Regions from separate parts of the Streptomyces sp. NPDC029138 genome, predicted to be linked through region 2. Evidence: riboswitches for the same ligand, from Rfam matches in the RefSeq annotation. Region 2 holds a riboswitch; each other region holds the start of a gene.

Region 1 (7,613 bases), on a different contig from region 2:
CGGACGCGCGCGTGCAGATCACCGGCGGCGCCGGCTACGACGACTCGGGCCTGCTGCTCCTCGCGCCCGGGGAGTCGTACACCACCCCGGTCTTCGCGGGGCTGTGGACCGACGGCGGCTTCGGCGGCGCGAGCCGCGCCTGGCACGCCTACCAGCGGGCGTACGTCATCCCGGACGCCGAGCGGGACCGGCCCGTGCTGTTCAACTCGTGGGAGGCCACCTTCTTCGACATCTCCGAGGAGCAGCAGCTCACGCTCGCCCGCCGGGCCGCCGAGATCGGCATCGAGCTGTTCGTCGTCGACGACGGCTGGTTCGGCGCCCGCACCAGCGACCGCGCCGGCCTCGGCGACTGGACGCCCAACCCCGACCGCTTCCCGCACGGCCTGAAGCCCCTCGCCGACCAGGTGCACGGGCTCGGCATGCAGTTCGGCATCTGGGTCGAGCCCGAGATGGTCAACCCGGACAGCGACCTGTACCGCGCCCACCCGGACTGGGTGCAGTACCAACCGGGACGGAAGCGGACGGAACTGCGCAATCAGCTCGTTCTCAACCTCGCGCGCGAGGACGTCCAGGAGTATCTGTGGGAGCAGTTGGACACCCTGCTGTCCAGCGCCCCGATCGACTACGTGAAGTGGGACTTCAACCGCTGCTTCACCGACGCCGGCTGGCCCGGGGAGCCGTACCCGCAGCGCCTGTGGGTGGACCACGTCCGCGCCCTCTACGCCCTGCTGGACAGGCTGCGGGCCGCGCACCCCAAAGTCGCCTTCGAGTCCTGCTCGGGCGGCGGCGGCCGGATCGACCTCGGGGTGCTCGGCCGCACCGACCAGGTGTGGACCTCCGACAACACCGACCCGCTGGACCGGCTCGCCATCCAGCACGGCTTCACGCAGATCCATCCCGCGCGCGTGATGGCGGCCTGGGTCACCGACAGCCCGAACACCCAGCTCAACGGGCGGGTCAGCTCGCTGCGCTTCCGGTTCGTCAGTGCCATGGCGGGGGTGCTCGGGGTCGGTGGCGACCTGACCGAGTGGAGCGCGGAGGAGCTGGCCGAGGCCCGGCGGTGGGTGGAGCTGTACAAGCAGATCCGCCCGGTCGTGCAGCACGGCGAGCTGTACCGGCTGCGGCCCCCGACGGGCGGTCTGAGCGCCGTGCAGTACGTCCGGGGGGAGGAGACCGTCGTCCTCGCCTGGTTGCAGGCGCAGAGCTACGGCGAGCCGGTACCGGCGGTGCGGCTGCGCGGGCTCGACCCGGCGGCGTCGTACGAATGCCGCGAAACGGGCGAAGTGTACCGAGGTGCCGTACTGCTGCACCATGGGCTGCGGACCGGGCTCAAGGGTGACCTGGATGCGACGGTTATCCACCTGCGTCGTATCTGACTTTTCTGCCCGAATTGACGCCTTCATTCCAACTCGCCGCGGAATGGGGGAGCCTGGAGGGGTGGAGCGTGAGGAGCGTCATATCGGTGACGGTGCGTCGCGCGCCATGTCCACGTAATTCCGCTGGGGAATAGGCGAATTGAAAAGGAGAAGGGGCGGGAATTCACGCTCGGTGACCGTGAATTCCCGTATCCGATCATCCGAAACCGGAACAACGGGAACCGGCTGCTTGTTTCCGCGCGTCCTGCTCGCTTACGTTCGCCACCGACCCGGGCGGAACGCCGAATCCTGCCGCCGTCCGGACTCCCCACACACTTGACCCGCGTCGGCAGGAGCGGGGGACCCACCAGGTAAGAACTGCCTGTCCGGTCTCCGCGACAGGCTAGGGGTGCAGCCGTGCCGCGCACGGCCGGGCAGCTCCAGCCCGAACCCGACAGCTGACCTCGCAGGCGTCGGAGAGGAATTGCGCCATGCCTGCCAAGGGTAAGCACCGACGTCCCAAGACCCCGCGTTTTTCCCGCTCCCTCGCCGTCGCCGGAACCGGTGGCGCCGCCCTGGCCCTGCCCCTCCTCGGGGCCACCGGAGCGCACGCCGCGACCCCCGCGCAGTCCGTCTCCGGACCGGCCGCGCAGACCCTTCCCGACGCGGTGAAGAAGACTGCCGCGCAGCAGAACTCGGGCGTGCGCACCTACACCGTGCGCAGCGGCGACTGCCTCGCGACGATCGCCGCGGACCAGCACGTCAGCGGCGGCTGGCAGCGGCTCTACGACGACAACCGGCAGGCCATCGGCGCCGACCCGGCGGTCATCCACCCGGGCCTGAAGCTGAGCCTCGGCGAGAAGGCGGCGGCCACCACGGAGTCGGCGGCCCCCAAGTCCACGGATTCCGCCGCATCGAAGTCCACCCAGCAGGCCTCGGCGAAGCCCGCTTCCCAGCCCGCGTCCGCCGGTTACACCCTCCCGGTGGCCGGCGCCACCGTCGGCACCGCCTACCACGTCGCCGGCAGCATGTGGTCCAGCGGCTACCACACCGGCGTCGACTTCGTCGTCCCGACCGGCACCCCGCTCAAGGCCGTCGGCGCGGGCACCGTCGTCTCCGCCGGCTGGGGCGGCGCGTACGGCAACCAGGTCGTCATCAAGCTGAACGACGGCTACTACGCCCAGTACGGCCACCTCTCCCGGCTCTCCGTCTCGGCCGGGCAGAGCGTGACCGCGGGTCAGCAGATCGGCCTGTCCGGCGCCACCGGCAACGTGACCGGCCCGCACCTGCACTTCGAGATCCGCACCACGCCGAACTACGGCTCGGACGTGGACCCGGTCGCCTACCTCCGCTCGCACGGCGTCGCCGTCGGCTGACGCCCGCGCCCCCTTCGAACCACCTGCCTGACACGCTGCCGAAGGCCGGACCCACGATCCCCGGGTCCGGCCTTCGGTGTACCGGCAGCCTCTATTCCTTGCTTTGCAAATTATTTAAGAGTGGCTCATCTCACCGTTCGTCAAGCCCTGCCTACGGTCGCGTAGGTCACATCCGAAGGTGAATCATGGTCCGACGTGGCAGACGATTCGAAGAATGACAGCAGATCAGTGATCGGGTCGTACGTGGCGGTGGGGGACAGCTTCACCGAGGGCGTCGGCGACCCCGGCCCCGACGGGGCGTTCGTGGGCTGGGCCGACCGCTTCGCGGTGCTGCTCGCCGACCGGCGTCCCGAGGGAGACTTCCAGTACACCAACCTCGCCGTGCGCGGGAAGCTGCTGGACCAGATCGTGGCCGACCAGGTGCCGCAGGCCATCGGCATGGCCCCGGACCTGATCTCCTTCTGCGCCGGCGGGAACGACATCATCCGCCCGGGCACGGACCCCGACGAGGTGGCCGAGCGCTTCGAACGGGCCGTGGCCCGGCTGACGGAGGCCGCCGGCACGGTCATGGTGACGACCGGGTTCGACACCCGTGGCGTCCCCGTCCTCAAGCACCTGCGCGGCAAGATCGCCACCTACAACGGGCACGTCCGTGCCATCGCCGACCGGTACGGCTGCCCCGTCCTCGACCTGTGGTCCCTCAAGTCCGTGCAGGACCGCAGGGCCTGGGACAACGACCGGCTGCACCTCTCGCCCGAGGGGCACACGCGCGTGGCACTGCGCGCCGGACAGGTCCTCGGCCTGGACGTCCCGGCCGACCCGGAGCAGCCGTGGCCGCCGCTGCCGCCCCGGGGCACGCTGGAGATCCGCCGCGACGACGTCCAGTGGGCCCGCGAGTACCTCGTCCCCTGGATCGGCCGCCGCCTGCGCGGCGAATCCTCCGGCGACCACGTGACCGCGAAGGGAACGCTGTCACCGCACGACATCAAGATGCGGATCGCTTCGGTGGCCTAGGCTCGCCCGGAACGCTCGCTTCCGCCCGCCACGGCCCGCGCCGGCACCACCGGCGCGGGCGCCCTCGCCGCTCCCCAGGCCCGAACGCACCTCCTTCGCGGTCCAGCGGCTCGGGGCAGGACGCCCACGGGGGGTGCGTACGGCGGTCCGCAGGCGGGTCGCGCCGGATCCGCTTCTGGAACCGGATGGGGCTCATCGCGGTCACCGCCTGGAAGTTGCGGTAGAGCGCGCGGTCCCGAGGGGGTGGTCGCCGGGAGGGCCGGAGCCCGGGGGCGTCACCGCTGTCTGTCGGTCAACGCCTCCCGGTCCAGGCTCAGTTCGCGGGCGAGGGCGTCGTCCACCCACTCCTGGGCCCGGGCTCGCGGTACCGCGCCCGGGTACGACGTCAGCTGTACCGCCAGCCCGTCCAGCAGCGCGGTCAGTCGCAACGCCGTGCCGGCCGGGTCCGCGCACGCGAACTCACCGGACGCGACGCCCTCGGCGATGACGTCCGCGATCGCCGCCTTCCACTGCTTGTCCAGCTCCCGGGTGACCTCCCGCAGGGCGGGCTCGCGCAGGGACACGGCCCAGCCCTCGATCCACAGTCGCCAGCCCTTGGCCTGCCCGGTCGGCGCGTACCAGCGCACCGCCGCCCGCAGCCGGCGCAGCGCGGTGGTCCGCCGGCCCAACAGCTTGCGCAGGCGCGCCAGGTCGTCCTCGGCCGCGTAGGTGAACGCGGCGGCGACCAGCTTCTCCTTCGTGGAGAAGTGGTACAGCACCAGCGCGTTGCTCACACCGAGGGCCGCGGCCACGTCGGCGATCCTGACCGCCGCCACGCCCCGCACCTCGATCTGCTCGATGGCTGCCCGCAGCAGCTCCTCCCGCCGCTCGGCCACGCTCAACCGCACTCTCGCCACGCGGTCACCCTAGTGGTTGACCCGGTGCCGCCGAAGCCGTCGCCCGTTCACGCGGTCGGTGCTTCTCTTGTTCCTCCTGTTCCTCTTGTTCCTCGTGCTCCTCCCACCGCGCCTATGCCTCGCCACGGCAGGCCGGTCACCGGTACCACCCGAACCGTTCCGCGATCACTGGCAGCCGGTCGGTCACCAGGGCGTGCGCGGCCATGCGCGGGGAAGTTCCGTCGGCCTGCGCACGGTCCAGCACCCGGCCGACCAGGGCGCGCATCGAGCGCCGGATGTGACCCAGCGCCTCGTCGGCGTCCGCGCCGATGTCGCCGAACAGGGTCCACCACCACCAGGCGTTCGTCGCGGAGTTGACCACCACGTCCGGCAGCACCGTCACCCCGCGCGCGGAGAGCAGCGCCTCCGCCTCGGGAACGACGGGCATGTTGGCGGCCTCGACGATCCAACGCGCCCTGATCCGCTCCTGGTTCACGCTGTCGACGGCGTACGACACGGCGGCCGGCACCAGCACCTCAGCCTCGGCGGACAGCCAGGCGTCGCCGGGCAGTTCGCGGTCGCCGGGGCGCAGCGCGCCGCGGTCGACGGTGCCATAGCCGTCCCGCGCCGCCAGCAGCGCCTCGACGTCGAGCCCCGCCGGGTTGGCGATCGTGCCCTTGATGTCGGCGACGGCCACCACCGTCAGACCCGCGCGCGCGAGGAAGCGCGCGGTGGCCCCGCCCATCGTGCCGAGACCCTGCACCGCGACCCGGATGCCCGGATACGGCACCCCCGCCCGGTCCAGCGCCGTCAGCACCGACTCGGCGACCCCGCAGCCGCCCGCCAGCTCGTCCAGGCCGATGCCGTCCACCTCCACCGCGAAGGCGTCCGCGAGCCGCTTGCGGGCCGTCGCCTCGTCGTCCAGCAGCGGATACACCGCCTGGATGGAGGAGACCAGGCCCGCCTCGGCCGCCGCGCGGTCCACCAGGTCCTGGGTGAGGCCGAGATCCTCGCCGGTGGTCCAGAGGCTCTCGACGTACGGCCGCATGGCGCGCAGATAGCGGACGAGGAGCCCGTACGCCTCCGGGTCCCGAGGGTCGCAGTCGATGCCGCCCTTCGCGCCGCCGAGCGGGATGTAGCGGCCCCCGGGGTGGTAGTGCAGGGCCTCCTTCATCGTCATGCCGCGGGCGAGCCCCGCCACCTCGTCCAGCGTGCAGCCGGGCCGCATCCGCAGGCCTCCGCTCGCCACGCCCCGCACCAGCCGGTCCACGACCAGAAAGCCCTGGCGGCCGGTGACGTGATCGGTCCAGACGAGCGACAGCAGAGGGGCGGCCGGAGGGGCGGTCATGGGGCTTCCTCGGGGGAGCGATGAGGCGATCACTGAACGGCGAGTCAGTATCGGGAGCGGGTCCGGACGCTGTCAACGCTGCTGAACGGATCTTCAGCAGCGGGCGGAGTGACCCCTCCGTGGCCGGGCTGTCGGCGAGGCCGACCATAATGGGGGCTTCACCCACTCCACCGGGAGGTACCGTGACCGGTCTGCGTTCCGCGAGCTCCGGGCTCCGCGCGCTGCGGCCCGCTGCGTTCGGAGCGGACCCGGGAGGTGAGCGCCTGGCACGCATCCGCCGCTCGCCGCACTTCAAGGACGGTGTCTTCCAGAACCCCGGCGGCCCCGCCCGCACCAGGCCCTCCGGCTCCTCGCTGGACCTCGCGAAGGTGTTCCTGGACAAGGACACCCGGCCGCTGCGCGCTCCCAAGGGCACCGTCCCGGTGCATCCCACGACCTTCGCCGACCTGGCCAAGCCGCCCGCCACCGGACTGCGGCTGACCTGGATGGGCCACTCCAGCGTGCTCGCCGAGATCGACGGTCACCGGGTCCTGTTCGACCCCGTCTGGGGCGAGCGCTGCTCCCCGTTCCCCTTCGCCGGGCCCAAGCGGCTCCACCCGGTGCCGCTGCCCCTGGCCGCGCTCGGCCCGGTCGACGTCGTCGTCATCTCGCACGACCACTACGACCACCTGGACCTGCCCACCATCAAGGCGCTGGCAGGCACGGACACCCTGTTCGCCGTGCCGCTCGGCGTCGGCGCCCACCTCGAACAGTGGGGCGTCTCCCCGGACCGGCTGCGCGAACTGGACTGGCACGAGTCGACCCGCGTCGGCGGTCTCACCCTCACCGCGACCCCGGCCCGCCACTTCTGCGGCCGAGGCCTGCGCAACACCCAGCACACCCTCTGGGCGTCCTGGTCCGTCGCCGGTGAGGAGCACCGGATCTACCACAGCGGCGACACCGGCTACTTCGACGGCTTCCAGGACATCGGCGCGGTGCACGGCCCGTTCGACGCCACGATGATCCAGATCGGCGCCTACAGCGAGTTCTGGCCCGACATCCACATGACCCCCGAGGAGGGCCTGCGGGCTCACCTCGACCTCCAGGGCGGCGCGCCGCACGGCGTCCTGCTGCCCATCCACTGGGGCACCTTCAACCTCGCCCCGCATCCCTGGGCCGAGCCGGGGGAGTGGACGAAGGAGGCCGCCGAGGAGGCCGGCCAGGCGGTGGCCCTGCCCCGGCCGGGCGAACCCTTCGAACCCGCGGGCAAGCTGCCGGCGGAGGCGTGGTGGCGGAGCGCGTCCGGGGACGTGCGGCGCACCTGGCGCTCGGTCGGCGCCTTCGTCGCGGAGCCTCCCGCGCGCGGCACCGGCGACTGAGCCGAGGGGACCAGTTCGGCCGGCACGCCCTCGGTGGTGTGCGGGAACCACATGCCCTGCTGCGCGGCGTGCGGCTCCGGCGCGTCGTACCAGCGGAAGTGCCGGCTGTCGGGGAAGAGGGTGCGTGTTCCGAAACCCGCTCGCCCGCCGCCACCCCGGGGTCCGCCTCAAGCAGACCCAGGAAGACGCCGACCACGACCGCGTCCTGGATATCGCGCTCCACCGCCGTGAACCGGCATGGCGTCGGCGGTCCTGGCCGCGCGGGACACATGCCGCTGTACGGCATC
Region 2 (7,613 bases):
GGCGTACGAACTGGTCGAGGCGATCGAGGCCGGCGACCGCGCGGAGCTGCGCGAAGAGCTGGGCGACGTCCTCCTCCAGGTCGTCTTCCACTCCCGCATCGCCGAGGAGGACCCGGACGCGCCGTTCTCCGTCGACGACGTCGCCGGCGGCATCGTCGCCAAGCTCATCCACCGGCACCCGCACGTCTTCGGCGACGAGGAGGCCGAGACCCCGGAGGACGTCAAGGAGCACTGGCTGCGCACCAAGGCGGAGGAGAAGCGGCGCGACTCGGTCACGGACGGCGTCCCGCTCGGCCAGCCCGGCCTGGCCCTCGCCGCCAAGCTCGCCTCCCGCACCCGCACGGCGGGCCTGGCGGTACCCCTGCCGCAGGGCGAGGGCATCGGCTACGAGCTGCTGGCGCTGGCGGTCCGCGCCGAGGCCTCCGGCGTCGACCCGGAGGCGGCGCTGCGGGCGGCGGCCCGGGCGTACCGGGACGCGATACGGACGGCCGAGGGCCTGCCCGCTTAGCCCCGCGGCCCGAGGACGCCGCACGGATTCCAGCCCTACGCTCAGCCCGCTTCCCCGGTGCCGGAGGAACGGCTCCACAGGACAACCCCCGCCGGTCCGGCGCTCCTGGGGTCTGCGGGCTCCGCAGGGCAGCCCCCCCGCGGCTCCCGCGCCCTCGGGGTCTGCGGGCTCCGCAGTACAACCCCCGCCGCTGCCCCGCCCCCGGGTCTGCGGGCTCCGTAGGACACCCCGCCTCTCCCGCGCCCCCCGGGGGTCAGCCCCACCCCGCCCGGCACTGCTCGGCCGGCGGGATACGGTCGAGGAGTGACCGACCAGCCCCACCTCGACCAGCCCGCTCCCGCCCTCTTCACCTGGGAGTTCGCCGCCGACCCCTACCCGGCTTACGCCTGGCTGCGCGAGCACGCCCCCGTGCACCGGACGCGGTTGCCGAGCGGGGTCGAGGCCTGGCTGGTCACCCGGTACGCCGATGCCCGGCAGGCCCTGGCCGACCAACGGCTGAGCAAGAACCCGGCGCATCACGACGAACCCGCGCACGCCAAGGGCAAGACCGGCATCCCAGGCGAGCGCAAGGCCGAGCTGATGACGCATCTGCTGAACATCGACCCGCCGGACCACACCCGGCTGCGCCGCCTGGTCAGCAAGGCCTTCACACCCCGCCGCGTCGCCGAGTTCGCGCCCCGGGTGCAGGAGCTGACCGATCACCTCATCGACCAGTTCGCGCGGCGCGGCTCCGCCGACCTCATCCACGAGTTCGCCTTCCCGCTGCCCATCTACGCCATCTGCGACCTGCTCGGCGTCCCGCGCGAGGACCAGGACGACTTCCGGGACTGGGCGGGCATGATGATCCGGCACGGCGGAGGCCCCCGGGGCGGGGTCGCCCGGTCGGTGAAGAAGATGCGCGGCTATCTCGCCGAGCTGATCCACAAGAAGCGCGAGGCTCTGCCGGCCGAGCCGGCGCCCGGCGAGGACCTGATCTCCGGCCTCATCCGTGCCTCGGACCACGGCGAGCACCTCACCGAGAACGAGGCCGCGGCCATGGCCTTCATCCTCCTCTTCGCCGGCTTCGAGACGACCGTCAATCTCATCGGCAACGGCACCTACGCCCTGCTCACGCACCCCGAGCAGCGCCGGCGGCTCGAGGAGTCCCTCGCGCGCCAGGAGACGGAGCTGCTGGCGACCGGCGTGGAGGAACTGCTGCGCTACGACGGCCCGGTGGAGCTGGCCACCTGGCGGTTCGCCACCGAGCCGCTCACCATCGGCGGGCAGAGCATCGCGCCGGGCGACCCGGTGCTCGTCGTCCTCGCCGCCGCCGACCGGGACCCGGAGCGGTTCGCCGACCCGGACGTGCTGGACCTCGCCCGCCGCGACAACCAGCACCTCGGTTACGGCCACGGCATCCACTACTGCCTCGGCGCGCCGCTCGCCCGCCTGGAGGGTCAGACCGCGCTCGCCACGCTGCTCACCCGGCTGCCCGATCTGCGGCTCGCCGCGGACCCGGCCGAGCTGCGCTGGCGCGGCGGGCTCATCATGCGCGGCCTGCGCACGCTGCCGGTGGAGTTCACGCCCACCGACGGCCACAGGGCCTGATCGCACCGCCTGATCGCACCGCCTGGACGCGGCCCGCCGGGGCCTCGGCACAGGTCCTTCAAGGGAAGATGACAGACGTTCAACTCTGTGATCTTCACGTGATCTGCGCGGCATGAACTTGTGACAAGTGATCGTCTGCCGATACGTTCACCCATCAGCGCGGCGACCGGCTTCATCCGCCGCGCCGGTCCTGCTGTCGCTCGAAAGGCTTCTGCATGCTCTCCGGGAACGGCCGACACCGTCGCCCCCGTCAGGCCCCGGCTCTCCTCGTCGCGGCCGGAGTGACCGGCTCCGCCATCGCCATCCCGCTCCTCGGCGCGGCGAGCGCCAACGCGGCGGACGGCACCACCTGGGACAAGGTGGCCGAGTGCGAGAGCGGCGGCTCCTGGAGCGCGGACCCTGGCAACGGGTACTACGGCGGCCTCCAGATCTCGCAGGAGGACTGGAACGCGTACGGCGGCGGCCGGTTCGCGGCCAGCCCCGACCAGGCCAGCCGCAACCAGCAGATCGCCGTCGCCGAGAAGATCCTCGCCGACAGGGGCACCACCCCCTGGGCCACCTGCGCCCTGCTGTCCGGTCTGACCGAGGACTCGGGCTCGACGCACGTCGACACGGGTGTCGGCGGCTCCGGTGGCAGCGGCGGTTCGGGTGACTCGTCCGGATCGGCCGGCAACTCCGGTACATCCGGTTCGTCCGGTGGCTCCGACTCGTCCGGTCTGCCGGGTTCGTCGCCCTCCACCGGTGCCGGCTCGGACGCCAACTCCGGCTCGAAGACGGGTTCCTCCTCGGACGACACCGGCACTCCGAGCGTCAAGCCGGGCAAGGACGCCGGTGAGGCCACCGGTTCGACGGGGACCAAAACCCCCAAGTCCGACAAGTCCACCGCGCCGAGCGCCGGAAGCTCACAGGGAACCGACAGTTCGCCCACGGCCACCCCGGACGCCGGCATCCAGGACAACCCGCAGCAGGCCGCCGGTTCTTGGAGCCTGGTCGACACCGGGTCCCTCAGCGGCGGACGCCACCGCGGCGCGAGCGCGGACGAGACCGGTGCGGACGAAAGCGTGACAAACGGTCAGAAGGCCGCATCTTCCGGCCGTCATGCCTCCCGCGAAACGGACACGTACACCGTCCGCCAGGGCGACTCCCTCGTCTCCATCGCCGACTCCCTTGACGTCGACGGCGGGTGGCGCGCGCTCTACGCCGACAACAAGACGGCCATCGGAACCGACCCGAACGACATCAGTGCCGGTCAGACCCTGGAAATCGGGGGCGAAACGGGCGCGAGGTAGCGGGAGTTGACGCCCCACTTAACGCCCTAATGTCCGGTTTGGCGAAAGTGTGGGATGAGTCTCAGAAGCCCTGATCGTCTTTGAAATTCCGCGGATCGCGTGTCTACGGTCAGGACCGCTCGTCACCACGAGCCCCGGCAGCCGCAACGCCGAATCCTGCCAGCGGTTGCCCGGGAACAGTCGTCGCGTCAAGCGCCGTAGGCAGGAGCGGGGGACCCAAGGTAAGTGCCGGGCCCGGCAGTTGATGCCGGAACCGGCTGGGGGTGAAGCCGCATCCCGCGCAAGCGGAGTGCGGCCGGGCAACTCAACCGGCCCGAACCCGACAGCTCACCTCGCAGGCGTCGGTGAGGGGATCGATCCATGCTGTTCTCCAGCAAGGGCAAGCACCGTCGTCCGTCCAAGGCCGTCCGCGCCATCACGCTCGCCGGTGTCACCGGTGCCGCCGTCGCCGCCCCGCTGATGGCGGCCGGCAACGCCTCCGCCGCCACCGCCTCCCAGTGGGACACGGTCGCCCAGTGCGAGTCCGGCGGCAACTGGTCCATCAACACCGGCAACGGCTACTACGGCGGTCTCCAGTTCTCCGCCTCCACCTGGGCCGCGTACGGCGGCACGCAGTACGCCGCCACCGCCGACAAGGCGAGCAAGGCGCAGCAGATAGCCGTCGCCGAGAAGGTCCTCGCCGCTCAGGGCAAGGGCGCCTGGCCGGTCTGCGGCACGGGCCTGTCCAGCACCCCGTACAACGGCTCCGCCCCGAGCACCTCCACGAACTCGGGCGGCTCCACCACACGCTCCACCGGCGAGCAGGCCGCCTCCCGCTCCGCCGAGCGTCCGGCCGCGAGCCCGAGCAAGAGCCAGAGCAGGACCGTCACCACCCCGACCGGCAAGAAGGTCAAGAAGGGCGACGGCGAGTACAAGGTCGTCACCGGTGACACCCTCAGCTCCATCGCCGAGAAGCACCACGTGCAGGGCGGCTGGCAGAAGCTGTTCGAGCTGAACAAGGACATCGTCGAGGATGCCAACCTGATCTACCCGGGTCAGCAGCTGCACCTGAAGTGACATCCGGCTCCGAGCCGGAGCAGAGGCCCGCGCATCCTCGCGGGCCACGCTGAAGGCCCCTGTGCGGGCCGTCCCCCCGTCCCCACGGGCTCCCCGCCCCGGTGCGTGTTCCCCCGTACGCACCGGGGCGGGGCTTTTTCGTGTCCACCGCCCCCGCACCCTTTGTTTCGGCGAGAAACAAAAGGTACCGTCGGCTTGTCCACGGGACGGTCGGTCGGTGGCCGACGCCCCTGGGACGGTTAGGCTCTAGTCGCAAGGCACACCAGCCCCGCACTTCCAGCGTCACATCCAAGAAGGAGATGCTCGTGCCGTCCATCGACGTCGTCGTAGCCCGGGAAATCCTGGACTCCCGAGGCAACCCCACGGTCGAGGTCGAGGTCGGCCTCGACGACGGCAGCACGGGTCGTGCCGCCGTCCCGTCCGGCGCCTCGACGGGCGCCTTCGAGGCCATCGAGCTGCGCGACGGTGACCCGAACCGCTACCAGGGCAAGGGTGTCGAGAAGGCCGTCCTCGCCGTCATCGAGCAGATCGGCCCGGAGCTGGTCGGCTACGACGCCACCGAGCAGCGCCTGATCGACCAGGCCATGTTCGACCTGGACGCCACCGACAACAAGGGCTCCCTCGGCGCCAACGCCATCCTCGGCGTCTCGCTCGCCGTCGCCCACGCCGCCTCCGAGGCCAGCGACCTCCCCCTCTTCCGCTACCTGGGCGGCCCGAACGCGCACCTGCTGCCGGTGCCGATGATGAACATCCTGAACGGCGGCTCGCACGCCGACTCCAACGTGGACATCCAGGAGTTCATGATCGCCCCGATCGGCGCGGAGTCCTTCTCCGAGGCGCTGCGCTGGGGCACCGAGGTCTACCACACCCTGAAGAAGGTCCTGAAGAGCAAGGGCCTGTCCACCGGCCTCGGCGACGAGGGCGGCTTCGCCCCGAACCTCGGCTCCAACCGTGAGGCCCTCGACCTCATCCTGGAGGCCATCAAGGAGGCCGGCTACGCCCCCGGCCAGCAGATCGCCCTCGCGCTCGACGTGGCCGCCTCCGAGTTCTACAAGGACGGCAAGTACCTCTTCGAGGGCAAGGAGCGCTCCGCCGCCGAGATGACGGAGTACTACGAGGAGCTCGTGGCGGCCTACCCGCTCGTCTCCATCGAGGACCCGCTGTTCGAGGACGACTGGGCGGGCTGGAAGGTCCTCACCGACCGCCTCGGCGACAAGGTCCAGATCGTCGGTGACGACCTGTTCGTCACCAACCCCGAGCGCCTCGCCCGTGGCATCGAGGAGGGCGCGGCCAACGCCCTGCTGGTCAAGGTCAACCAGATCGGCTCGCTGACCGAGACCCTGGACGCCGTCGAGCTGGCCCAGCGCAACGGCTTCAAGTGCATGATGTCGCACCGCTCCGGCGAGACCGAGGACGTCACCATCGCCGACCTGGCCGTCGCCACCAACTGCGGCCAGATCAAGACCGGCGCCCCGGCCCGCTCCGAGCGCGTCGCCAAGTACAACCAGCTGCTGCGCATCGAGGAGATCCTCGACGACGCGGCGGTGTACGCCGGCCGCAGCGCGTTCCCGCGCTTCAAGGGCTGAGCTGAGCCTTCCTGGGCTAAGTCCTAGCCAGTCGTACGTACGTCCCCGTACTCGGTCCCGTACCGTGTCCGGGGACGTACGCACGTGTGAAAGGGGAGGCGGAGAGCCAGATGGCCGTGAAGGACCGGGACCGTTTCTCCACCGCGACCAGGCTGCGGCTGCTCGGCGAGCAGACAGCGGCCCGTGTCTACCGCTCCCAGACCAAGCGGCAGGCCCGCCGCTCCCGGCTCACCGGCCGCGCGGCCCTGCTCGCGCTGGTGCTGTGCACGATGATCGTCGCCCTGGCGTATCCGATGCGGCAGTACGTCTCCCAGCGCGCGGAGATCGCCGACCTCCAGCGGCAGCGGGAGGAGGCCCGCCGGCGCGTCGAGCAGCTGCGCGACCTGAAGGCGCGCTGGCAGGACGACGCCTACGCCGAGCAGCAGATCCGCCGCCGGCTGCACTATGTGATGCCCGGCGAGACCGGGTACGTGGTCGTCGACCCGGGCGCGGCCAGGCAGTCCCGCACCGACCTCGGGGCCGCCCACCGGCCCTGGTACGCGAACGTCTGGGACGGCGTCGACAAGTCCGACGCCTCCGACCAGTGACCGGCCCGCCGGTCGCGACACCCGACAGAAAGCCACCCTGAAAGCAGTCATGGAAACCCCTCCGCCGCCCACTCCGCGCACCGAGCCCACCGACGCGGACGTAGAGGCCTTCAAGCAGCAGCTGGGCCGCCCGCCGCGGGGCCTGAGGGCCATCGCGCACCGCTGCCCGTGCGGTCAGCCGGACGTCGTCGAGACGGCACCGCGCCTGCCCGACGGCACGCCCTTCCCGACGCTGTACTACCTGACGTGCCCGAAGGCGTCCTCCGCCATCGGCACGCTGGAGGCGAACGGCGTGATGAAGGAGATGACCGAGCGGCTGGGGCGCGACCCCGAGCTGGCCGCCGCCTACCGGGCCGCGCACGAGGACTACATCCGGCGCCGGGACGAGATCGAGGTCCTTCAGGGCTTCCCGAGCGCGGGCGGCATGCCGGACCGCGTGAAGTGCCTGCATGTGCTCGTCGCCCACTCGCTGGCCGCCGGGCCGGGCGTGAACCCGCTCGGCGACGAGGCCCTGGCGATGCTGCCGGAGTGGTGGCGCAAGGGCGCGTGCGTGACGCTCGACAGCACCGGGAAGGACGCGTCCGACGACAGCGAGGGGGACGAGAAGTGACCCGCGTGGCCGCCATCGACTGCGGTACCAACTCCATCCGTCTGCTGGTCGCCGACGCCGACCCGGCGACGGGCGAACTGACCGACCTGGACCGCCGGATGACGATCGTGCGGCTCGGCCAGGGCGTCGACCGCACCGGCCGGCTCGCCCCCGAGGCGCTGGAGCGCACCTTCGCCGCCTGCCGCGAGTACGCCGAGGTCGTCAAGGAGCACGGCGTCGAGCGCCTGCGCTTCGTCGCCACCTCCGCCTCCCGCGACGCCGAGAACCGCGACGACTTCGTGCGGGGCGTGCTGGACATCCTCGGGGTCGAGCCGGAGGTCATCACCGGTGACCAGGAGGCCGAGTTCTCCTTCACGGGCGCCACGAAGGAACTCACCGGCCGCAGCGACC
Region 3 (7,613 bases), on a different contig from region 2:
CCAGCACCGGCACCGCGGCCAGCACCCCGAGCAGGGCGAGCGTGCGCCAGCGGCGGACAGTGGTGACCAGCTCGCTGCGCAACAGCCCGAGGGTCCACAGGGGGTTCGGCCGGCGCCCGGCGCCCGCCGGGAGCACATCAGCCCGCGACATCGAAGCCCTCCCCGGTCAGCGCCACGAACGCGTCCTCCAGCGAGGCCCGTTCGACGGTGAGGCCCCGGACCCGGACGCCCGCCGTGACCAGGGCCTCGGTCACCTCGGCGAGATCCCGCGCGGGCGGTTCGCCGGTGACCCGGTCGCCGTCGGCCGTCACGTCCCCGACCCCGAGTTCCTTCAGGACGCGCGCCGCCTCGGCCGGGTCCGGGGTGGTCACCACCAGCCGGCCGCGCGCCCCGGCGGCCAGGTCGGCCACCGCGCCCTGGGTGACGAGCCGGCCCTGTGCCATGACCGCCGCATGGGTGCACACCTGCTCGATCTCGTCGAGGAGGTGGGAGGAGAGGAAGACGGTCGTGCCGTCGGCGGCCAACTCCCTGATCAGGGTGCGGATCTCACGCATGCCCTGCGGGTCGAGGCCGTTGGTGGGCTCGTCCAGGACGAGGAGCCTGCGCGGCTGGAGCAGCGCGGCGGCCAGCCCCAGACGCTGTTTCATACCGAGCGAGTACGCCTTCGCCTTCTTGCCGGCGGCGGCCGCGAGGCCGACCCGGTCCAGCGCGGCGGCGACGCGGGCGCGCCGGGTGCGCGGGTCGGCGGTCGGGTCGGCGGCGTCGTAGCGCAGCAGGTTGTCCCGGCCGGAGAGGAAGCCGTACAGGGCGGGGCCCTCGATGAGGGCGCCGACCTGCGGAAGGACCGTACGGGCCGCCCGCGGCATGGGCCGGCCGAGCACCCTGGCCGTGCCCGCGGTCGGCTCGATCAGGCCCATCAGCATGCGGATGGTGGTGGTCTTGCCGGAGCCGTTCGGGCCGAGGAAGCCGAAGACGCTGCCCGCCGGGACGGTCAGGTCGAGACCGTCCACGGCGAGCTGCCCGCCGCGGTAGCGCTTGCTGAGGCCGCGCGTGGCGATCACACTCGCCGTCGCGTCGCCCGGGTCCGGCTGCGTGGCGGACGGTTCGTCCATCGGCTTCCCCTCGATTCGTCGTGCCCCGGAGGGTCAACGCCCGGTCACTCCGCGTAGTTCCCGGTGGAGATCACTTCCCCGTGTCGGCCGCCTTCACCAGGGCCTCCTTGGTCACCGCGCCGGCGTACACCTTGCCGTCGTCGGTGATCAGGGCGTTGACCAGGCGCGTGGAGAAGACCGTACCCTTGCCGAACTTCCCGGAGACCGGGTCGCCGAGCGAGCCGAGGAAGCCGCCGAGGTCACCGCCCTGGGAGCCGGTCGGCAGGCCGCCCTTGGCGCCGGTGTCGAAGGTGGCGACGGACGTCCAGCCCTTGCCCAGCACATTCAGCCCGTCCATGCCATCCAGGCCCCCGGCGAACTCCTCGCCGTGCTTCGGGGCGTGCTCCCGGTCCCCGGCCGCGTCCTTCTCCTCGGTGACCTTCGCGCCCTTGGGCGGCGTGAAGTCGAACGTGGAGGCGGCCGGCCGGGCGAAGGAGACCTGGGTGAAGCCCGCGTCGATCACGGCGGCGCCGCCGCTCCTCGGGGTCAGCGTGAACTTCAGCGGCATGCCGGTCTTCGCGTCCACGGCGATGCTGATCGCGCCGACCGTGGTGCCGGACTGCTTGGGCCGGATCAGCAGCTTGTACGCGTCGCGCCCGGCGACCTGGGCGGTGCCGTCGACGGTGACGGACGTGGTGTCGTCCACCGACTTCAGGGCCTCGTCGGCGAAGTCCTTGGGCGTGGCGGGCGGCTCGGCCTCGCGGTCCTTGCCGGGGCCGGCCGCGGTGGAGTGGTGGACCTCGTTGCTCTTGCTGTCGTAGCCCCAGACGTCCTTGCCGTCGTGGATCAGGCTGTACTCGGCGCCGCTCTCCAGCAGCGACAGCTTCTGCCGGTCCGGGCCGTCCGCGGCGACGCGCAGGGTGTGCGTGCCGGAGACCAGCTCGGTGAGCTTGGCCTGCGGGTCGGCGGAGGAACCGTCGCCGGAGCCGTCCCGGCCCGCGCCGGACATCAGGCCGTTCTCCAGGCCGCCGAGGTCGGGCAGGCCGAGGTCGGTGCTGATCTTCACCGTGCCGGACAGCTGCTGCACGTCCGACTTGGCGATCTTCTCGATGAGCTGCTGTGCGCTGATCTTCGGCAGGTCGGGGTCACCGGAGTCGGCGAGCGCCGGGACCAGCCCGATCGTGGCCGCCGCCACCCCCACCACCGCGACCGGCACGGCGTACCGGGCGGCCTTGCGCCGGCCCGAGCGCGGGTGCTCGTCCCGCGCCGCGCCCACTGCGTCGTCGGATTCGTACGGTGCCATGTGTGCCTTACCTCCGTCGTCGGCGGCGGCTGTCCTCACGCTGGTCCGCTGGTCCACCCTGAGCCGCCATTCTCACCCGAATCGGTGAGGAGTGGTGATTTCCGTGGTGTCCATCTGACCAAATCGGCCGTGAACAAGCGTCAGACCTCGGAGCCAACTCCGTCTACACCTGCGGTATGACACCCGGCGGCGGTTTCTCCACCCGACCCGTAGGGGTCGTACCGGGGGCCGGCACCCGTACGGGTGAGCGGCCGGGTCAGCCGGCGCGGTGCACGACCGCGTCGCACAGCTCGAGCAGCGCCGCCTTCGCATCGCACTCGCGCAGCGGGGCGAGCGCGGACCGCGCCTCCTCCGCGTACCGCACGGTGTCCCGGCGGGCCTGCTCCAGCGCGGGGTGCGCGCGCAGCGCGGCCAGCGCCTCGGCGTGCCGGGCGTCGTCGCTGAGGTCGGAGTCCAGCAGCTCGCACAGCGCGACGTCCTCGGCCAGCCCCAGCCGGGCGGCCCGCTCGCGCAGCCGCAGTACCGGCAGGGTCGGGATGCCCTCGCGCAGGTCGGTGCCCGGGGTCTTGCCGGACTCGTGAGAGTCGGAGGCGATGTCCAGGACGTCGTCCGCGAGCTGGAAGGCGACCCCGAGCCGTTCGCCGTACTGGGTGAGCACGTCGACGACCGTCTCGTCGGCGCCGGACATCATCGCGCCGAACCGGCACGACACCGCCACCAGGGAGCCCGTCTTGCCGGCGAGCACGTCCAGATAGTGCTCGACCGGGTCTCGGCCGTCCGAGGGACCCGCGGTCTCCAGGATCTGGCCGGTGACGAGCCGTTCGAACGCCAGGGCCTGCACCCGGACCGCCTCGGGGCCGAGGTCGGCGAGGATCTGGGAGGCTCGGGCGAAGAGGAAGTCGCCGGTGAGGACCGCGACCGAGTTGCCCCAGCGCGTGTTGGCGCTGTCCACGCCGCGCCGTACGGCCGCCTCGTCCATGACGTCGTCGTGGTACAGCGTGGCCAGATGGGTCAGCTCCACGACCACGGCCGACGGCACCACGCCCGGCGTGTAGGGGTCGCCGAACTGGGCGGCGAGCATCACGAGGAGTGGCCGGAACCGCTTCCCGCCCGCCCGCACGAGGTGCTGCGCGGCCTCCGTGATGAACGGGACCTCGCTCTTGGTGGCTTCGAGCAAGCCTTCCTCGACAGCCGCCAATCCGGCCTGGACATCGGCTTCCAGAGCCTGGTCCCGCACGCTCAGCCCGAACGGCCCGACGACGGTCACGAGGGGTCTCCTGTCTGCTGGTGTCTGCTGGCGATTACACGGTTTGTCGATAGGTCGCTGCCATCACTCAAGTCAGCGTATCCGGTCCTGTTTCGATCACCGATAGCGCCCACCGGTCCAGCCCGGGCGATATCGGATCATGATCGACATGGTTTTGATCACATGATGTGAGCGGACATTTCTCCATATAAGAGTAATCCGGACACTGTGCCCTCACCTCGACAACGACGCGCACCCCATGCCGGGTTCCACCATCACTCCGACTTCAGGCGTGAATCCCCCTAATCCCCCATGTCCGATTTAAATCTGTTTGCTATTTCGTGAGTTGGGTCACGCGCCCGGCGGACCCGCCCCCTCGACCGAACCTGCTCGATACCTTGCGCCGTCGGCGAGTTGAGGATTGGCAACCGCAAAGGATCAAGCACCTCATACGCCGTCGATCAAGGTCAAATCGCACGTTCTATGAATCCGGCACTTGTTCCCGACATGTGCTCTCGCATACGTTCCGGGCCGTCGGGCGGACGCCGAATCCTGCCGCCGCCCGTATACCCATCCACGAACTCATTCGTACGGCAGGAGCGGGGGACCCAGGTAAGCCGCTGGTCCGGACGGCACACGCCGCGCCGGGACGGCTAGGGGTGAAGCCATGCCTCCGTCAGGGGCACGGCCGGGCACCTCCCCGCCCGAACCCGACAGCTCACCTCGCAGGCGCCGGAGAGGAACGCCCCCATGTCTGCTGTCGCTCAGCCCCGCCGTACCCGGAACAGCCGCGTTGTCCGCGCCCTCACCGCCGTCGGCACCGGCGCCGCCGTCCTCGCCCTGCCGCTCATCGGCGCGACCAGCGCCTCCGCGGCCCCCAGCACCACCGCGACGGCCGCCACCACCCCGGCCGGCTACCCGAACAACCTCGACGGCTGGATCCGCGAGTCGCTCGCGATCATGGCCGAGAAGCGCATCCCGGGCACCTACAACGGCATCTACCGCAACATCATCCGCGAGTCCTCGGGCAACCCGAAGGCCATCAACCTCTGGGACTCCAACGCCGCCAAGGGCATCCCGTCCAAGGGCCTGCTCCAGGTCATCGACCCGACGTTCAACGCGTACCACGTGGCCGGAACGTCCTTCGACATCTACGACCCGGTCGCCAACATCACCGCCGCCTGCAACTACGCGGCCGCCCGCTACGGGTCGATCGACAACGTGTTCGGCGCGTACTGACCGGCACCGGCGGCCCGGCCGGACGCTACTGATATTCCGGTCAGTCGGTCGGGAAGAGTCTTTCGAGGACGACGGCGACGCCGTCGTCCTCGTTCGACAAGGTGACCTCGTCGGCCACCGCCTTGAGTTCGGGATGCGCGTCGGCCATGGCGACACCGCGCCCGGCCCAGTCGAACATCGGGATGTCGTTGGGCATGTCGCCGAAGGCGAGGGCCTCTTCGGCGGCGATCCCGAGCCGTTCGGCGGCCAGCGCCAGCCCGGTCGCCTTCGTGACCCCGCTCGGCTGGAGCTCCACCGTGCCCGGCCCCGACATGGTGACCGTCGCCAGCGAGCCCACCGCGGCCCGGGCCACGGCCGCCAACTCGTCGTCGGACAGGGTGGCGTGCCGCAGCAGCACCTTGCTGATGGGCGCGCACCACAGGTCGTCCCGCCGGCCGACCCGCACCGCGGGCAGCGTCGGGTGGGGCATCCGGTAGCCGGGCTCGATGAGCGTGAGCCCCTCCACGCCGTCCTGGTCGACCGCCGCGTACACCTGCCCCACCTCCGCCTCGATCTTGCCGAGCGCCGTGTCGGCCAGTTCCCGGTCCAGCCGCACCGACCACAGCAGACGGTCGGTCCCGGCGTCGTAGACCTGCGCCCCCTGCCCGCATACCGCGAGCCCCGCGCAGCCGAGGTCCGCGAGCAGCGGCCGTACCCGCGGGGCCGGGCGGCCCGTCACCACCAGGTGCCGGGCGCCGGCCCGCGCCACCCGCGCGAGCGCGGCGAGCGACCGGTCGGAGACGGTGTCGTCGCCGCGCAGCAGCGTCCCGTCCAGGTCAGTGGCGATCAGTGCATATGCCGGGGTGGGTGCCATGATCAGAGAATACGGACAGGGCGCACCGCCGACTCACCCGCCGTTCCCCGCACTTACGTGCCGTCCCGCCCCAACCGCCCGCCATGGACCAGGCGATGGGCGCTGCTCACCGGTGGGCCACGGCCAGGTGCTCCATCAGGCACGGCGAAGCGAACTCCCGGAGGATCACGCCGGGCTCCTCGCCCCAGCCGCGGGCCAGGCTGAGCAGTCCCTCACGGGTGCCGATCCGCGTGGTGCCGTTCACGGCGGGCCGGTTGCGCCTGGTGAGGCACTGCCCAAGACGCGCAGCTCGGCCGTAACGTGTGGCCCGACCACATGGAACGCATCGCCATGCATGGCCCGGATGAGAGTGAGGCAGCACCCCATGCCCCCCTTCGACGTCCCCGAGGGCGACCCCTTCGGTCCGCACAACCTCCCCTATGGCGTGTTCTCGCCCTCCGGCAGCACGGAGCGGAGGATCGGCGTCCGGCTCGGGAACCACGTCCTCGACGCGGGCGCCGCGGCCGCCGCGCTCGGCTCGCCCCACCAGCCGCTGCTCGCCCGAGCCACCCTCAACCCGCTGCTGGCAGCCGGCCGCGCCACCTGGTCGGACGTACGACGCACCGTCACCTCCTGGGTCACGGACCCGGCGAACCGCGCGACCGTCGAGCCGCTCTTCCACCCCCTGTCCGAGGTGACCCTGCACCTGCCCTTCGAGGTCGCGGACTACGTCGACTTCTACGCCTCGGAGAACCACGCCCGGAACGTCGGTCAGATCTTCCGCCCGGACGCCGAGGACTCCCTCACCCCCAACTGGAAGCACCTGCCGATCGGTTACCACGGCCGCTCCGGCACCGTGGTCGTCTCCGGCACGGACGTCGTACGGCCGTCCGGGCAGCGCAAGGCCCCCGCCGACCCCGCGCCCGTCTTCGGTCCCTCCATCCGGCTCGACATCGAGGCCGAGGTCGGCTTCGTCGTGGGCGTGCCGTCGCGGCTCGGCACCCCGGTCGCGCTCGGCGACTTCCGGGAGCACGTCTTCGGGCTGTGCCTGCTGAACGACTGGTCCGCACGCGACATCCAGGCCTGGGAGTACGTCCCTCTCGGCCCGTTCCTCGGCAAGTCCTTCGCCACCTCGGTGTCGGCGTGGATCACCCCGCTGGAGGCGCTGGACCACGCGCGTGTGGCGCCTCCGGAGCGCACGCATCCGCTGCTGCCCTACCTGGACGACTCGGCGCCCGGCACCGAGCCCGGCGGCTACGACCTCCGCATCTCCGTCGCGGTCAACGGCCACGTCGTCTCCGAACCACCCTTCTCCACGATGTACTGGACCGCCGCCCAGCAGCTCGCCCACATGACCGTGAACGGCGCCTCGCTGCGCACGGGCGACCTGTACGGCTCCGGCACGGTGAGCGGCCCCGCCGAACGCCAGCGCGGCTCCCTGCTGGAACTGACCTGGAACGGCCGCGACCCCCTCGAACTCCCCGACGGCAAGCGGACCTTCCTGGAGGACGGCGACGTGGTCACCCTGTCGGCATGGGCCCCGGGCGCGGACGGCCGCCGGGTGGGACTGGGCGAGGTCAGCGGGCGGGTGGTGTCGGGCTGACGTTGCGGGGTGCCGGGGTGAGGGTGTCGGGCGGGGTTGCCGGGTGGGTCGGGTGGCTCGCGCGGCGGGGCGGTCGGGCGCGGCGGGGCGGTCGGGCGCGGCAGGGGTCGCGGGCCTGCCTGCCGGTCCCGGCGGATCGGCGTCGACACCTGACTCCGACCGCCCGTCTTCGTCATACTGACGGGGACACGCACCACGCGCGAGCCGCCGTCGCGTGACGCGTGCCCGGCACCACCGTCACCCGCCCACCTCTCCGACCAGGAACCGGAGCCCCGGCATGACTGTCTGCCTGCTCCTGC
Region 4 (7,613 bases), on a different contig from region 2:
GGACCGGGCCGGGGTCGCCGAGGACGACGGCGAGGTGTTCCCGGCCGTCGGTGAGGCCGTGGAAGGTGACGAGTTCGGCGTCGGCGCGGTAGCCGTCGGCGAAGCGCAGCGGTACCCGGACGCGGGCACGCGGGGTGGCGGCGGGGATGTCGGGCATGCGGTCCTCCGGGACAGTTGCTTCAGATTTGAAGCAGCGGTTCGCATGGACCCTACCCCTGCTTAAAACTTAAAGCAATTGCGCCGGGCCCGGCCGGTTCACGAGGAAGCGGGCGGCGACGAGCAGGACGAACGGCGCCGCCAGGGCACGTCGTCGGTCCCGGACTCGGTGTCCTCGCCCTGGAGCCCGCGCGCGATCCCGGTGCAGATCTCCTCCAGCTGCCCCACCTGCTCCGGGGTGAGCCGGTCGAACAGGGTGCTGCGGACCGTCTCGACATGCCCGGGTGCCGTACGCTCCAGGACGGCCGTCCCCTCGTCCGTCAGCACCGCGAGCGAGCTGCGCTTGTCCCAGCGGCAGTTCTCCCGGCGCACCAGGCCGTCCCGCTCCAGCCGGGTCACCACGTACGTCAACCGGCTGCGGGTGATCTTCAGCGTCTCGGCGAGATCGGTCATGCGCAGCCGCCGGTCGGGGGCCTCGGAGAGGTTGGCCAGCACCGAGTAGAACAGGTGCGGCATGCCACCCTCCTGCTGGAGCTGCCGGTCGATCGCGTCCTCCAGGAGGCGGGAGGCGGCGATGTAGGCGCGCCAGGCGCGCTGCTCCTCGGGGGTGAGCCAGCGGGTCGTCATGCGGCCAGTGTAAGTTTGTTTAAAAGTTGAACCAAGCCCGTCCGCCTCCGGAAGAGAGAGCGCCGATGCCCCTGCCGTACGTGCTGCTGTCCGCCGCCGTCTCCCTCGACGGCTACCTGGACGACACTGGCCCCGAGCGCCTGCTGCTCTCCAGCCCGGCCGACTTCGACCGGGTCGACGCGGTACGGGCCTCGGTCGACGCGATCCTCATCGGCGCCGGCACGATCCGCGCCGACAACCCCCGCCTGCTCGTCAACTCCGCCGAGCGGCGTGCGGCCCGGGTGGTGGAGGGCAAGCCGGAGTACCCGCTGAAGGTCACGGTCACCGCCACCGGCGACCTCGACCCGGACGCCAACTTCTGGCACACCGGGGGCGACAAGATCGTCTACACCACCGACCAGGGCGCCGAGCGGGCCGCCCGCCTCCTCGGGTACACCGCCGACGTCGTCCCGCTCGGCCCCGCCCTGGACTGGCGGGTCCTGCTGGAGCATCTGCACGACGTGCGCGGCGTCGGCCGCCTGATGGTCGAGGGCGGCGGCACGGTCCACACGCAGCTGCTGCACCAGGGCCTCGCCGACGAACTCCAGCTGGTTCTCGCCCCGCTGTTCGTCGGCGACCCCACGGCGCCCCGCCTGTTCGGGCCGGGGGCCTACCAGCCCGGACGGCTGCGCCTGCTCGACACCCGCCGGATCGAGGACGTCGTCCTCATGCGGTACGTGCCGACGGCCCCCGGCACCGGGGCGGTCGCCACCGCCGCCGACCGCCACTGGCTGCGGACCGCCTGTGAGCTGGCGGCGCTGTGTCCGCCGTCGGAGACGGCGTTCAGCGTGGGTGCGGTGGTCGTCGCCGACGACGGTACGGAGCTGGCCCGGGGCCATTCACGGGAGGGCACCGATCCTGTTGTTCACGCGGAGGAGGCGGCGCTCGCGAAGATCGATCCCGGCGATGCGCGGGTGGCCGGTGCCACGGTGTACAGCAGCCTGGAGCCTTGTGCCCGGCGTGCGTCCCGTCCGGCTCCCTGTGCCGAGCTGATTCTTCGGGCTGGGGTGCGGAGGGTCGTCACCGCGTGGCGTGAACCCGACACCTTTGTCCACGCGGCCGACGGGACGGGGGTTCTCGTAGCCGGAGGTGCGCGGGTTGTCGTGCTTCCTGAGCTGGAGGAGCTTGCCAAGGCGCCGAACGTTCACTTGCTGTGAGCGCCTGCCCGGTCTGCCAGGGCTGGGCCGGAAAACACTCAGGGCCCGGAATCCGTTGGATTCCGGGCCCTGAGCCTTCAGTAGCGGGGACAGGATTTGAACCTGCGACCTCTGGGTTATGAGCCCAGCGAGCTACCGAGCTGCTCCACCCCGCGTCGTTGTGACTCCAGTGTACGCCATGCGCGGGACCGCTCGCGCACCCCTTTCGGTCCACACCGGTCGCCGCCGGCCCCGGGGCCCGGAAACCTGGAGGTACGTCGGACAAGCGGGAGACACGCGGTGCGCCCTGGAAAGGTGGAGGAGAGCCCGTACGCCAGGGCGGGCGGCCGGCTCCCCGGCGACCCGGTGCCCGACCCGGGCCTCGGCGGCGAGCGGGCGCCGCTGCGCGCCCGGCGCCGCCCGAGCCCCCGGGCCCTGGCCCGCGCCCTGCCGGCCCTCCTCATCGTCTGTGGTGTCCTGTACGGCCTGCTGGCCCCGGACGACTTCACCGCCGTCCCGTTCTTCACCGCGGCCCCGCTGGTCGCCGCGCCCCTGTCGTCCCTGCGCACCACCGTCCTGACCGGCCTCGCCTCCCTCGCCGCCGCCTACGCCGTGCACACCGACGCCGGGGTCCATCCGGCCGTCGGCACTCTCACCGACGTGGTCACCGTGGCCACGGTCGCCCTGCTGGCCGTCGCCATCAACCGGGTGGTCCGCCGGGGCGACCGGCGGCTCGCCTCCGCGCGGGAGATCGCGGAGGCCGCCCAGCGGGCCGTCCTGCCGGAGCCGGACGAACGGATCGGGGGCTACGAGATCGCCGCCTGCTACGAGGCGGCACGGCAGGACGCGTTCATCGGCGGCGACCTGTACGCGGTGCAGGACAGCCCGTACGGCGTCCGGCTGGTCGTCGGGGACGTGCGCGGCAAGGGCATGGGCGCGGTCGCCGCCGTGGCCGTGGTGATCGGCGCGTTCCGGGAGGCGGCCGAGCAGGAGGCCACGCTGGAGGCGGTCGCCGAGCGGCTGGAGCGAGCCCTGGCCCGCGAGGGCACCCGGCGCGACGGGATCGACGCCTTCGAGGGGTTCACCACCGCCGTCCTCGCCGAACTCCCGCACGACGACGGCGTCGTACGGATCGTCAACCGAGGTCATCCGCCACCACTGCTGCTGCACGCCGACGGCACCGTGCGCGCCCTGGTCCCCGGCGAGCCCGCGCTGCCGCTCGGCATGGGCGACCTGGGCCTGTGGCCGGACCGGGCCACCGAGACCGGCTTCCCGAGCGGTGCCACCCTGCTGCTCTACACCGACGGCCTGTCCGAGGCCCGGGACACCCACGGCCGGTTCTACGACCCCGAACGGCGGCTCGCCGGGCGCACCTTCGCCGGCCCGGCCGCGCTGGTCGGACGGCTCGCGCAGGAGGTGCGCCGGCACTCCGGCGGCATGACCGACGACATGGCGCTGATCGCCGTACGCCGGCCCTGAACGTCACCGAAGGTGACCGGACGAGCGCCGTGCGCATAACATCTGAGTCACCATCAAAACCGAAAGTGACTGCTGAACGGGACCGCCGCTCGGTCAACTCGCCCTTTTTGGCGGGGTAGTGGGTGATAACTTCACCGGTAAAGACGTGAATGATCAAGCCGAACGGCTTGGAAAGTGACTGGCAGGTCTATTAACGTTCGATAACGCAGCGCGGTCGTCACAGCCGTCACAAGAGGCGGCTCCGTGCGCACGCGCCGAATCCCGCAAGGGAGCCGGGGAACCACCACCCTGGGGTGAATCACGCGGATGCCGCCGTGGACTCACGGAGTCCACGACCGGTATACGCGCGTAGGAGACCTTCCTGCTCCGAACCCGTCAGCTAACCCGGTAGGCGAAAGGAAGGAAAGGAGCACGCCCGCGTGGCGTCCAACCGGCCTGTCCCAGAAGCCCCGTTCATACCGGCACAGCGCGAGCCCGAGACCTTCGGGTACGGCGCCTACCACGCCGAGGAGGGCCCCTGGGAGGAGTGGAACCCCACCGAGGAGTCCGTCGCCCCGGTCCGTGGCCGGCACCGCGTGGCCAAGCAGCGCGGCGGCTTCGCGCGCAGCTCCACCGTCCTCGGCGTCGGCGTCATGGCCGCGGTCGGAGCGGGCGGCATGGCCAGCGCCAACACCGGCAAGCCGCCGGTCTCCATCTCCCTGCCGGACCTGCCCTCCGTCGGCTCCCTCTTCGACGACGACTCCGCCGACCCCCAGCCGGCCGAGGCCGCCACGACCACGCTGAGCAGCGTCGGCGTGACCACGGACGCCGCCGAGGACACCGCCGACGCGGGCGAGGCGCTGCGCACCCGGATCATGGCCCAGGCCGAGCAGCAGCAGGGCCAGGCCGAGAGCAAGGCCACCGCCGCCGCACTCGCCGCCGCCGAGAAGCAGAGCGCCGCCGCCGCAGCCCAGGCCGAGAAGGAGGCCGCCGCCAAGGCCGCCGCGGCCAAGGAGAAGGCGGAGGCCGCCGCCGAGAAGAAGGCCGAGGAGGAGCGGCTGGCCCGGCTGGCCAAGCAGTACACGCTGCCGACCTCGGCGTACACGATCACCTCGACCTTCGGCCAGGCCGGCGGAATGTGGTCCTCCGGCTACCACACCGGTCTCGACTTCGCCGCCCCCACCGGCACCCTGATCAAGGCCGTGCACAGCGGCACGATCACCGAGGCGGGCTGGGCCGGCTCCTACGGCTACCGCACGATCCTCACCCTGGACGACGGCACCGAGCTGTGGTTCTGCCACCAGTCCTCGATCAGCGTCTCCGTCGGCCAGAAGGTCACCACCGGCGAGGTCATCGGCCGCGTCGGCGCCACCGGCAACGTCACCGGCCCGCACCTGCACCTGGAGGTCCACCCCGGCGGCCAGGCCACCGGCATCGACCCGATGGCGTGGCTGCGCGACAAGGGCCTCACTCCCTGAGGCCCGTTCAGCGCGGGTGAAGTTGGCGGGAACTCGGCGTCGGCGGCGGGATGTGATCACCCACCGCCGGCGTTGACTTGACGTATGACGTCACTTCGCAAACTCGGCTCCTCCGATCTCGAGGTCTTCCCGCTCTCCCTCGGCGGCAACGTCTTCGGCTGGACCGCCGACGAGCAGACCTCCTTCGCCGTCCTCGACGCCTACACCGCCGCGGGCGGCAACTTCATCGACACCGCCGACTCCTACTCCGCCTGGATCGAGGGCAACCAGGGCGGCGAGTCGGAGACGATCATCGGCAAGTGGGTCAAGGCCCGCGGCAACCGCTCCGATGTCGTCATCGCCACCAAGGTGAGCCAGCACCCGGAGTACCAGGGCCTGTCCGCCGCCACCATCAAGGCCGCCGCCGACGCCTCCCTGCGCCGCCTGGACACCGACCACATCGACCTCTACTACACCCACTTCGACAAGCCCGAGGTGCCGGTCGAGGAGATCATCGGCGCACTGGACGAGCTGGTGAAGGCCGGCAAGGTCCGGCACATCGCCGCCTCCAACATCAGCCCCGAGCGCCTGCGGGCCTCCCTCGACTTCTCCGACCGCGAGGGTCTCGCCCGTTACGTCGCCCTCCAGCCGCACTACAACCTGGTCTCCCGGGACACCTACGAGGGCCCGCTCCAGGATCTCGTCGCCCGCGAGGGCCTGTCCGCCGTCCCGTACTTCTCCCTCGCCTCGGGCTTCCTCACCGGCAAGTACCGGCCCGGCACGACCGTCGACAGCGCCCGCGCCGGCGCGGCCCAGAAGCACGCGGACTCCGAGCGCGGCCAGAAGGTCCTCGCGGCCCTGGACGAGATCGCCGCGGCCCACGAGGCCCCGGTCGCCACGGTCGCCCTGGCCTGGCTCGCCGCCCAGCCGACGGTCACGGCCCCGATCGCCTCGGCCAGGACGGTGGAGCAGCTTCCGGCGCTGCTGGGGGTGGCGGAGCTGAAGCTGACGCAGGCCGAGGTGGCGCAGCTGACGGAGGCATCCGCTTAGCCCGTCCCAGCGCGACGGCACGGCCCGGCGGTGCCGAACCCACGTCAGCCCCTGCGCCAGGACCTAGGTGCGATACGGGTTGTACGCGGGATACGGCACCGCCTGATACCCGTACGGCGCCGCCGCCCCCCGGTACACCGGCGCCGGAACGGACGCCCTGCTCGCGTACTCCAGCGCGGGCCGGGCCACATGCCTCCGCTTCCACAGCTCGTCCAGCAGCTCCCGCTCCCGGACGACGAAGTCGGCCCCGGCCTTCCCCTTCCGCCCCCGGTGCCGCAGGAACGCCAGCGAGGTGGCGTACGCCTCGTACCGGGCCACCTCCCGCGCCGCCGCGCGCCCGTAGTGGTGCCGGGCGTAGTCCCGGGCCATGCGGCGCGCCCGCATCGATCCGAGCGCGAACGGCTCGGCCGGCCCCAGCCACCCGGCCAGCACATACGTCGGCAGCTCCGCCCGCACGGTCCGCAGCTCCCGCTGCCGGGTCCAGATCGCGAGCCAGGTCACCAGTCCGAACGCGGGCACCATGAAGGCTCCGTAGACGGCGAAGAAGCCGTACTCGCCGAAGGTGGACGAGCCGTTCCAGAAGGCGTGCATGCCCATCGCGAGCAGCAGCCCGCCGAGCGGCAGCAGCACCCGCCGGGCATGCTGCCGCTCGGCGGACAGCGCGGCGATGCCGAAGCCGATGCCGGTGAGGACGGTGAACAGGGGGTGCGCGAACGGGGACATCACGATGCGCACGAAGAAGGTGGCGGCGGTGACGGAGGCGATGCCGCGGTCGCCGGTGAGCTGGTCGGTCCCGAAGGCCGTACCCAGGTAGAGGATGTTCTCGGTGAACGCGAACCCGGTGGCGGTGACGCCCGCTATCACCACCCCGTCCACGATCCCGGTGAAGTCACGCCTGCGGAAGAGGAAGACCAGCAGGACGGCGGCGGCCTTCGCGGACTCCTCCACGATCGGGGCTATCACCGTGGCGCCCAGGGTGTCGGCGCCGGCCGGGTCCGCGGTCGAGGTGGCGATCCACCGGGTCGCGAAGCTGTTGGCCACGATGGCTATCAGCGCCGCCGCGCAGGCCCCCCAGGCGAAGGCGAAGACCAGGTTCCGCCAGGGGCCCGGCGCCACCCGGTCCAGCCACCGGAAGGCGGCTATCAGCCAGGGCACGGGCAGCACGGCCAGCCCGAGGCCGACGAGGAAGCCCTCCGTGCCGGTCTGCCGCCGGACGAGCGCGAGGATGACCAGGCCGGACAGCGCCAGCAGTGTGCTCAGTGCCCCGTACCGCACCCACCTGCGCTGCCACCAGTGCGGGTGGCGGAGCACACCGTCGCCGGGGCTCGGGGGATACGTCGGAAACGGAGGACTGGTGGCCACGGCATCGACCCTAACGGTGACGGGACGAGGGGCTGGAGCGGATTATCGGTCCTGCTCAGCGGTCCTGTGCGGGACGCGCCGGAACAGCAGATCGTTCACCACATGTCCCTTGTCCAGTCCCTGCCCCTCGAAACGGGTCAGTGGCCGGAACGCCGGGCGTGGCGCGAAACCGCCGTCCGCCTGGGTGTTCTCGAATCCGGGATGCGCGGTGAGCACGTCCAGCATCTGCTCGGCGTACGGCTCCCAGTCGGTCGCGCAGTGCAGGATCGCGCCAGGTCTCATCCGGGACGCGGCGAGCGTCAGGAACTCCGGCTGGATGAGCCGCCGC

Evidence for each region. A riboswitch is a leader RNA that binds a small molecule or an ion and turns the genes downstream of it on or off. The one in region 2 is predicted to bind cyclic di-AMP.
Region 1: another riboswitch for cyclic di-AMP. It lies ahead of ACZ4WH_RS27065 (M23 family metallopeptidase); the one in region 2 lies ahead of ACZ4WH_RS07455 (transglycosylase family protein).
Region 3: another riboswitch for cyclic di-AMP. It lies ahead of ACZ4WH_RS00435 (transglycosylase SLT domain-containing protein); the one in region 2 lies ahead of ACZ4WH_RS07455 (transglycosylase family protein).
Region 4: another riboswitch for cyclic di-AMP. It lies ahead of ACZ4WH_RS23325 (M23 family metallopeptidase); the one in region 2 lies ahead of ACZ4WH_RS07455 (transglycosylase family protein).

What each region holds. Positions count from the first base shown of each region.
Region 1 covers NZ_JBVHWM010000039.1:78,505-86,117, forward strand. The annotation lists gene ACZ4WH_RS27060 (alpha-galactosidase) at 1-1,376, shown strand, start outside; cyclic di-AMP (ydaO/yuaA leader) riboswitch at 1,679-1,843, shown strand; gene ACZ4WH_RS27065 (M23 family metallopeptidase) at 1,847-2,731, shown strand; gene ACZ4WH_RS27070 (SGNH/GDSL hydrolase family protein) at 2,960-3,745, shown strand; gene ACZ4WH_RS27075 (TetR/AcrR family transcriptional regulator) at 4,021-4,641, opposite strand; gene ACZ4WH_RS27080 (glutamate dehydrogenase) at 4,778-5,968, opposite strand; gene ACZ4WH_RS27085 (MBL fold metallo-hydrolase) at 6,151-7,326, shown strand.
Region 2 covers NZ_JBVHWM010000005.1:91,402-99,014, reverse strand. The annotation lists gene ACZ4WH_RS07470 (nucleoside triphosphate pyrophosphohydrolase) at 1-508, shown strand, start outside; gene ACZ4WH_RS07465 (cytochrome P450 family protein) at 812-2,095, shown strand; gene ACZ4WH_RS07460 (transglycosylase family protein) at 2,311-3,384, shown strand; cyclic di-AMP (ydaO/yuaA leader) riboswitch at 3,568-3,740, shown strand; gene ACZ4WH_RS07455 (transglycosylase family protein) at 3,745-4,440, shown strand; gene eno (phosphopyruvate hydratase) at 4,740-6,026, shown strand; gene ACZ4WH_RS07445 (FtsB family cell division protein) at 6,137-6,613, shown strand; gene ACZ4WH_RS07440 (DUF501 domain-containing protein) at 6,663-7,223, shown strand; gene ACZ4WH_RS07435 (Ppx/GppA phosphatase family protein) at 7,220-7,613, shown strand, end outside.
Region 3 covers NZ_JBVHWM010000001.1:79,844-87,456, reverse strand. The annotation lists gene ACZ4WH_RS00455 (ABC transporter permease) at 1-151, opposite strand, end outside; gene ACZ4WH_RS00450 (ABC transporter ATP-binding protein) at 138-1,112, opposite strand; gene ACZ4WH_RS00445 (LolA family protein) at 1,183-2,394, opposite strand; gene ACZ4WH_RS00440 (polyprenyl synthetase family protein) at 2,651-3,661, opposite strand; cyclic di-AMP (ydaO/yuaA leader) riboswitch at 4,206-4,385, shown strand; gene ACZ4WH_RS00435 (transglycosylase SLT domain-containing protein) at 4,391-4,879, shown strand; gene ACZ4WH_RS00430 (HAD family hydrolase) at 4,920-5,732, opposite strand; gene ACZ4WH_RS00425 (hypothetical protein) at 5,839-5,976, opposite strand; gene fahA (fumarylacetoacetase) at 6,097-7,314, shown strand; gene ACZ4WH_RS00415 (M56 family metallopeptidase) at 7,592-7,613, shown strand, end outside.
Region 4 covers NZ_JBVHWM010000030.1:73,776-81,388, forward strand. The annotation lists gene ACZ4WH_RS23300 (GTP cyclohydrolase II) at 1-157, opposite strand, end outside; gene ACZ4WH_RS23305 (MarR family winged helix-turn-helix transcriptional regulator) at 256-783, opposite strand; gene ACZ4WH_RS23310 (dihydrofolate reductase family protein) at 849-1,979, shown strand; tRNA gene ACZ4WH_RS23315 (tRNA-Met) at 2,061-2,134, opposite strand; gene ACZ4WH_RS23320 (PP2C family protein-serine/threonine phosphatase) at 2,259-3,437, shown strand; cyclic di-AMP (ydaO/yuaA leader) riboswitch at 3,680-3,846, shown strand; gene ACZ4WH_RS23325 (M23 family metallopeptidase) at 3,857-4,894, shown strand; gene ACZ4WH_RS23330 (aldo/keto reductase) at 4,979-5,923, shown strand; gene ACZ4WH_RS23335 (PrsW family intramembrane metalloprotease) at 5,987-7,285, opposite strand; gene trmB (tRNA (guanosine(46)-N7)-methyltransferase TrmB) at 7,328-7,613, opposite strand, start outside.